2 regions of the Aliiglaciecola sp. SL4 genome follow, and region 2 is predicted to be linked to the other one. Evidence: predicted binding sites of a transcription regulator. Region 2 holds the regulator's gene; the other holds the start of a gene.
The links. Region 2 encodes NrdR, which represses ribonucleotide reductase genes. Its sites were predicted from a motif close to AAACACNANATNTNGTGTTT; they were not measured.

Region 1 (4,436 bases), on a different contig from region 2:
GGTAAGGAAATTATCGGCAAGAAAGCGATATTAGGACTTCTTCCTTGCACTGAATCTAGCAATGTCTGATATTTCAAATTAGAAATAAAAATATGCTTTTCAGAATCACTTAAAGATTGAAAATCAACGCGATCTTTACTGACGTCAACTTCTTCTGGACGCCAGAAAAAACTAATTTGTTTTTCAATTAGCTTTTCAAAAATACTGTGTTTTTGTTGATCATAGCGAGCAACATTCACTGGATTACCGAAAAACATTGGTTCCAGTAGAGGATTCGTTGGTTTTTGATTAAAAGTGGTGTATTTCATTTACCGTCAGTACTCTGTGAGGTTTAACACTAGGCGGCGCATAATGCGCCACCAAACTTGGTTTTTGTCTATATCTTACATGCACCACCGGCACAATCGTCATCTTCTTCAATGACAACTTCTTGCGCCAATGGGGTAGTGGTTTCTTTCTTTAACTCAAGTTGAGATGTATCCGATGCGCCATCTCGAGTGTTGTGATAATACAAAGTTTTGATACCTAGTTTATAGGTGGTCAGTAAGTCTTTTAACAACAACTTCATAGGCACTTTTCCACCTTCATATTTACCAGGATCGTAACTGGTGTTGGCAGAAATTGTTTGATCGATAAATTTTTGCATGATGGCGCATAATTGCAAGTAACCATCGTTAGAGTTGATATCCCATAACAATTCGTATTGCTCTTTCAATCGCTCGTATTCAGGTACTACTTGTTTCAAAACACCATCTTTAGATGATTTAACGCTTATGTGTCCACGCGGTGGTTCAATACCGTTTGTAGCATTAGATATCTGCGATGATGTTTCAGAAGGCATCAAGGCTGATAGGGTACTGTTACGCAGTCCGTGTTCAACAATCTCTTTACGCAAGGTTTCCCAGTCGTAATGAAGGGGTTCATTACATACTTTATCCAAATCCTTTTTATAGGTATCAATGGGCAATATACCTTGAGAATAAGTGGTTTCATTAAACTTAGGACAAGCACCTTTCTCTTTTGCCAAGTTATTTGATGCTTTGAGAAGATAATATTGCATGGCTTCAAAAGTTCTATGAATTAGTGCGTTACCACTGCCATCTGAATATTTTTTACCGTTTTTAGCTAAATAGTAAGCGAAGTTAATAACGCCTATTCCTAGCGTTCTTCTATCGATTGAAGCGCGATATGCTGCTGGAACAGGGTAATCTTGATAATCTAACAAGCTGTCCAAAGCGCGTACTGCTAAGTCAGCCATTTCTTCAAATTCGTCAAGACTTTCAATTGCACCTAGGTTGAACGCTGACAATGTACAAAGGGCTATTTCGCCGTTTTCATCGTTAATGTGCTGCAAAGGCTTAGTAGGTAGCGCGATTTCTAGACATAAATTACTTTGTCTAACTGGCGCTACTTTAGGATCGAACGGGCTGTGGGTATTACAGTGATCTACATTTTGTAGATAAATGCGACCAGTACTTGCGCGTTCTTGCATAAATAAGCTAAATAGCTCAACGGCTTTTATTTTCTTCTTACGAATAGAGTCGTCTTGTTCGTACTTCACATACAAGGCTTCAAATTCATCTTGATCAGCAAAGAAGGCATCATAAAGTCCAGGTACGTCTGAAGGACTGAATAGGGTAATGTGCTGATCCTTGATCATTCTTGTGTACATGAGTTTATTAAACTGCACACCATAGTCGAGGTGACGAACTCGGTTTTCTTCAACACCACGGTTATTTTTGAGTACTAATAAAGACTCAACTTCTAAATGCCACGCTGGGTAAAATAACGTTGCAGCGCCACCACGAACGCCACCTTGCGAACAACTTTTCACTGCGGTTTGAAAGTATTTGTAAAACGGGATACAGCCTGTGTGATAGGCTTCACCACCTCGAATTTCACTCCCTAGTGCACGAATACGGCCCGCATTCACACCGATACCAGCTCGTTGGCTTACGTATTTAACGATGGCACTAGCGGTAGCGTTAATCGAATCTAAACTGTCCCCAGCTTCAATTAATACACAAGAGCTAAATTGACGGGTAGGGGTTCTTACTCCTGACATAATGGGTGTTGGCAACGAAATTTTGAATAGCGAAGCGGCATCATAAAAACGTTTTACATAATCTAAACGCGTATCTTTGGGATAATTCGCAAACAAACAAGCGGCAACCAAAATATATAAAAACTGAGCGCTTTCATAGATTTCACCGGTTACACGGTTTTGAACTAAGTATTTGCCTTCCAATTGTTTCACTGCGGCATAACTAAAATTCATGTCACGCCAATGATCCATATATTGATCTAGTTCATTAAGTTCTTGTTCTGAATAGTCTTCTAAAATGTGTTCGTCGTATTTTCCTTTGGCAACCATGTTTTTAACATGAGTAACTAACGCCGGCGGTTCGAATTGACCGTAGGCTTTTTTACGCAAGTGGAAAACGGCTAGACGAGCAGCTAAATATTGATAGTCTGGAGTGTCTGTTGAAATTAAATCAGCAGCTGATTTGATTAATGTCTCGTGAATATCTTCGGTTTTAATCCCATCATAAAACTGAATATGAGCTTTGATTTCAACTTGAGAAACAGAGACGTTTTTTAATCCCTTCGCAGCCCAAGTTATGACTTTGTGAATTTTGTCCAAGTTTAAGACTTCACGTTCACCATCGCGTTTCGTGACATTTAGAGAGTTATTCATGTATTTGATAGCCGTATAAATAATTAGCGCCGAATGTTCTGAGAAATAAATTTAACGAACACATTATATTTTTTATTAACTTTTTAAATTAATGATGTAGTTTTCTGTCCACACTTATGCGAGTAAATTAATCGCTTTCAACAGCGTTTACTTGTTATTGTTTTTTGAGTAGTTAGAAAAAGTGTGACCAGCACAAGATAGAGGTGTTTGCTTCCGTTTGCAACCCAATATCTGGTGGTTTTATCACCAATAAAACTGAACCAAATGGTAGGTTAGTGTTGACTAACTTAGAAGGGGTATTGTTGAACGAGTTAAGCTGATTGCAAGCTTATTTTTTATTAAATTTTAAAGTTAAATTATTTTTGTAGGTTTAAATCAATTTTTATAATATCACGATATATAGTGTTAAAAATGTTCACAATCACTATATCTGGTATTCTTTATGCTTCCTACCCTCTATTTATGACAAAGCATTGAAGTATAAATTTGATGAATTGTTGTATCAGTTAATATGACACAACTGAGCAAAATCATTGATGGAATAGTCTGCCTTCCAATGGCTAACCTCCTCAGCATCTTTGATGTAACCATAAAGGGCGGCAACACTTACCATGTTTGCGTTTTGCGCCGCTTCGATATCTCGCTTTGCATCTCCTACATACAAAGTATTTTCAGGTGGCAGCGCAAGTATTCTTGCCGCTTCTAATAATGGCATCGGGTGAGGTTTACGTTTAATGTAAGTATCGCCACTAATAATTACCCCACAGTTTTCCATAATGGGAAAGTGGGTAAGTAACTGAGTCGTTAAAAAGCCGGGTTTGTTAGTCACAATGCCCCATGGAATCGAATGTTGATTTAGATGGCTTAAGGTATCTTCCACTCCGTCAAAGCAGGTTGTATCGACACAGACATTTTGTTCATAGTGGTCAAGTAGCATTTGTCTGCAACTGAGTAATTCTTGCTCGGATAAACTGTCGTAGTCATCTGCGAACCCCAATTTTAATAACCCTAAAGCGCCATCTGAAGCAACACACCGATATTCATCGTATTGACAAAGTGGTCGCTTATAATGGGTTAGTACGTGATTTAATGCATTCCCTAAATCCGCAGCTGTATCCAATAAAGTGCCGTCCAAATCAAACAACACACCGGCAAATTTGTTATTAAATAATGGGGGAGTTGAGCTCATATTTATCCTTCACTTTTCTGGCAATGAACTATGTAGTTAACATCCACATTTTGATCCGACAAATAATACTGTTTAGATAACGGATTCAAATGTAACCCTGTCATATGCTGGGGAATCAAATCTGTATTGTCTACCCATGATAACAATTCAGCAGGTTGTATAAATTTTTCATATTCATGGGTACCTTTGGGCACCAAATTTAAAATCTTCTCAGCCCCAACTATGGCCATTAAGTAAGATTTCAAATTTCTATTGAGTGTTGAGAAAAATACATGGCCACCAGGTTTTACCAATGCCGCGCAAGCTTGCACTATAGAAGCAGGATCTGGAACGTGTTCTAACATTTCTAAGCAGGTGACAATATCAAATTGATTGGCGTGCTGAGCGGCCATTTGTTCTGCGGTAATTTGTTGATAGTTAACTTTAACACCAGATTCCAAACCATGAAGACGTGCTACCTCCAGTGATTCTGAAGCCATATCAATACCTGTGACATGACCACCTTGTTTGGCTAAGTATTCAGATAAGATACCGCCACCACATCCAACA
Region 2 (4,436 bases):
TATGCCCTGTTGCTTTTGACTATGTGCGGCTTTATCTCCTAAAATCAACCGCTCTAGATAACGGGCTATCAAATCCACTTCTAAATTCACTAAGCTACCAACTTGGTAATGACCTATTATGGTTTCTTGCAGTGTATGCGGGATCAAAGTCAACATAAATTTAGCACCATCCACATCATTAACAGTTAAACTAACGCCATCAATGGTTATAGAGCCTTTCTCGGAAATATATTTGGCCAGTTCGTCGGGAGCTTGGATCCAGATTTCTAACCAACGATCGATAGGATTGATGGCAACTATTTTGCCAACTCCGTCAACGTGGCCACTAACAATATGGCCACCGAAACGTGAACTCGCTTGCATGGCTTTTTCTAAGTTTACTTTGTCGCCGACGGTGTAATTAGCAAAACCAGAACGTTTAATTGTTTCAGGAGAAACGTCCACGCTGTAGTGCTTATCTGAAAAATCCACAACGGTTAGGCACACGCCATTAGTGGCGATACTGTCACCTAATGCCACATCAGACATATCTAGCTTCTGCACGGCAACGGTCAAGCGAATATCATCGCCCTTAGGTTGTAATTTTGCGATGTGACCGACATCTTCTATTATTCCAGTAAACATTTTTTATAATCCGATATTTGCAGAAGTTTAAATTGCTATTCAGAGGCTAAGTTAAAATGGGCAATCATTTTCAAATCATCACCTACCATTCGAACCCGAGACCATTTTAATATTTTAGCTTGATTCATTTGTGTCAGTTCATCCATCACAAATAAATTCTGACCTTTGTCACCTAATAGTTTGGGCGCCTGATATAAAATCAATTCATCCGCTAGATTTTGTTGTACTAATGTTCCAGCGAGCATGCCACCAGCTTCAACCCAAATTTCATTTAATTGTTTGTCAGATAAAACCTGTAGCATCGCCACCAAATCAAGTTTATTGCCAATACTGTCTATCTGCACTTGTTCTACGCTGTCTCTAATTAACGGGTTCACTTTACGATTGATAATCAAGGTTTGACCTTCCAGATCGAACATTTTGAGATTGTCAGTGAGTTGATTTTTACCATCTAAAATAATTCGTAAGGGTTGACGAAGCTCAGACTCTAACACCCAATTTTTAGCATGATTTAATTCGTTAAATCTTACATTTAAACTTGGATTGTCAGCCAAAACCGTCCCAGATCCAGACAATATTCCACAGCTTTTAGCCCTATGGTCTTGCACATCCGCTCTTGCATGTGGGCCAGTGATCCATTGGCTTTTGCCATTTGCTAACGCCGTTTTACCATCTAGACTAGCGGCTAGTTTAACCGTTACCCAAGGGCGCTTTAGTGTCATTCGTTTAATAAAACCACGATTGAGCTGATGTGCTTGCTCACTCAATAGACCGTGAGATACATCAATTCCCTGTTCGGCTAACCTTTTGAGCCCCCTTCCCGCGACGTTAGGGTTTGGATCCACCATAGCTGCGACCACTCGTTTCACCCCCGCTTGGATAAGCGCATCGGCACAGGGTGGCGTTCGACCAAAGTGACTGCAGGGTTCTAGAGTAACGTAGGCGGTTGCGCCTTGGGCTTGCTTTCCAGCTTGTTTTAAGGCGTGTACTTCAGCGTGGGGAGTCCCCGCTTTATGATGCCAACCTTGGCCGATCACTTCACCATTTTGATTAGCAATAACACAGCCGACATTAGGGTTTGGCGTGGTGGTATATTGACCTTTTCGAGCCAACTTTATGGCAATACTCATAAAGTGGTGATCTAAAGTCGAAAAATTGTAGGAAGGCATTAGGTTACAAATTCCCTAAACAGATAATTCAATCAGGGTTTTTCACCTAATTTGGCAATTTCTTCACCAAACTCTCGAATGTCTTCGAAAGAGCGATAAACCGAAGCGAAACGCACATAAGCCACTTTATCTAGTTCTTTAAGAGCGTCCATTATTAAGCTGCCTAAAAACTCGCTACTGATTTCCCGCTCTCCAGTTGCACGCAAAGAAGATTTCAGCTGACTAATGCAATGCTCTACTTTTTCAGTGCTCACTGGACGCTTTTCTAACGCTCGTAGCAAACCAGCTCGAAGTTTATCTTCGTTGAAAGGTTCTCGCGAACCATCCCGCTTGACCACGCGAGGCATGACTAATTCTGCAATTTCAAAAGTCGTAAATCGCTCGTGACAGGTTGTACATTCTCGTCTGCGACGCACCTGATGACCTTCGGCAACCAATCTGGAATCGATAACTTTAGTTTCTTGTTCAGAGCAGAAAGGACAAAACATAGTCTTATTTTCTTTTCACTATCTATAGATGCTCGCTAAACTAGCATAAAAAAGCAAAAAGGTGATATATGCAAAGGTTAATTTATCTATTATCTATAGTGATAATTATGCTGGGTTCATCAGCAACATCTGCCGATTCAAAATGTGTTGACCTCTCTCAACTGCATTGGATTGTAGGTGACTGGCAAACGATGCCTGATGGTAATACCCAAGAAAAATGGTTGCAAATAAGCGAGGATACATTCACCGGTTCAGGTAGTAGTCGAGATGCTTCTGGGGATTTACAGCAACAAGAAAGTATGCGTTTAGTGCAGATGCAAAGAGAAATCTTTTATTTAGCAAAAGTAGGCCACAATAGTCTTCCTGTGGCCTTTAGAGCTAAAAACTGCGAGCCAAATAGCGTCACCTTGGAAAATCCAAACCACGACTTTCCAAAACAAATAATTTATCTACGCAAGGGTAACAAACTCGTGGCCGAGGTATCAGGTAACAATGGCAAAGGATTTACAGTGCATTATGAATTGAAGCCCGGTAATTGATCATTGTGCTGGTTAGATAGATTCATCTTTAACCAGCTCAAACCCTTCATTTAACCATCCTGTTATACCACCAATTAATTTTTTTACTGGGCGTCCTAATTCAGCAAGCTTTAGGGCTGCCTTGTCAGCACCATTACAATGGGGACCGGCACAATACACCACAAATAAGGTGTCGCTAGGATATGATTGAACAGTCTCTGGTTTAATATTCTTGTGGGGTAAATTTATTGCGTTGGGTAAATGTCCTTGGTCAAAAAGCAATAAACTTCTTACATCTAGTAGCACAAAATCTTGACGGTTATTGCTGATGGCAAAATGCGTGTCCCAACAATCCGTTTCTAAACTAAGTAAGCTCGCAAAATGAGCTTTAGCGACTTCCGCTGCAGCCGCAGGGACTCTTGATACTACTGATGACATAAACGCCTCCATTAAAATGTGAATTTTATTATCAACAACTTAAATGGAATGACCAAGTACCTTGTCGGCCAAATAACGAAGCTTTTGAGACAAAAAAGCCGCTTTAAAAAGCGGCTAATTTTTATTTTGAATAAATGCTAGCCGTAGACTGGGAATTGCTCACACAATGCAACAACTTCAGCTTTTACTCTATCAATGGTGTCAGTACTTTCGATATCATCCAGCACATCACATATCCAATTGGCCACTTGTTTGGCTTGCTCTTCGCCAAAACCTCGGCGCGTAATAGCTGGAGAGCCAATGCGTAAGCCACTGGTTACGAAGGGTGAACGAGGATCATTTGGCACTGAGTTTTTGTTCACTGTAATATTGGCACTGCCCAAAGCAGCATCAGCGTCTTTACCAGTGATATCTTTGTCAATTAAATCAAGCAAGAATAAATGGTTATCCGTGCCATCAGAAACGACTTTGTAACCACGTTCTTGCATCACGCTCACCATGGCTTTTGCATTTACCACAACTTGTTTTTGATATTCTTTGAATTCTGGCTCTAAGGCTTCTTTAAACGCTACCGCTTTTGCCGCAATCACGTGACATAAAGGACCACCTTGATTGCCTGGAAACACAGAACTGTTTAACTTTTTATATATAGTTTCATCACCACAAGCTGACAAAATCAATCCACCACGAGGGCCTGCCAAGGTTTTGTGGGTTGTAGTGGTAACAACATGAGCATGGGGTAATGGATTAGGGTAAATTCCCGCAGCGACTAAACCTGCAACATGGGCCATATCAACTAACAAGTAAGCGCCTACTTTGTCGGCAATCTCACGAAATTTCTGCCAATCAACAATGCCTGAATAGGCAGAGAATCCACCAATAATCATTTTAGGTTTGTGCTCTAGCGCTAACGCTTCTACTTGCTGCATATCAATTTCGCCAGTATCTTCATTTAGACCATATTGCACAGCATTGTAGGTTTTGCCTGAAAAGCTTACATGGGCTCCGTGGGTAAGGTGACCACCATGCGCTAGACTCATTCCTAACACAGTGTCTCCGGCGTCAAGTAACGCCATAAATACCGCTGAGTTAGCTTGAGAGCCTGAATGTGGTTGTACGTTGGCGTAATCAGCACCAAATAGTTGTTTAGCTCGCTCTATGGCTAAATCTTCGGCGATATCCACGTATTCACAGCCGCC

Region 1: the regulator NrdR is predicted to act here: its motif matches at 2,919-2,938, upstream of nrdA (class 1a ribonucleoside-diphosphate reductase subunit alpha).

What each region holds. Positions count from the first base shown of each region.
Region 1 is NZ_JBGOSE010000010.1:26,105-30,540, reverse strand. Features, by position in the region: gene nrdB (class Ia ribonucleoside-diphosphate reductase subunit beta) at 1-308, opposite strand, end outside; gene nrdA (class 1a ribonucleoside-diphosphate reductase subunit alpha) at 377-2,698, opposite strand; gene AB6T38_RS14195 (HAD family hydrolase) at 3,201-3,887, opposite strand; gene ubiG (bifunctional 2-polyprenyl-6-hydroxyphenol methylase/3-demethylubiquinol 3-O-methyltransferase UbiG) at 3,890-4,436, opposite strand, start outside.
Region 2 is NZ_JBGOSE010000001.1:166,035-170,470, reverse strand. Features, by position in the region: gene AB6T38_RS00735 (riboflavin synthase) at 1-624, opposite strand, end outside; gene ribD (bifunctional diaminohydroxyphosphoribosylaminopyrimidine deaminase/5-amino-6-(5-phosphoribosylamino)uracil reductase RibD) at 660-1,793, opposite strand; gene nrdR (transcriptional regulator NrdR) at 1,826-2,281, opposite strand; gene AB6T38_RS00720 (DUF6265 family protein) at 2,350-2,820, shown strand; gene AB6T38_RS00715 (rhodanese-like domain-containing protein) at 2,833-3,237, opposite strand; gene glyA (serine hydroxymethyltransferase) at 3,375-4,436, opposite strand, start outside.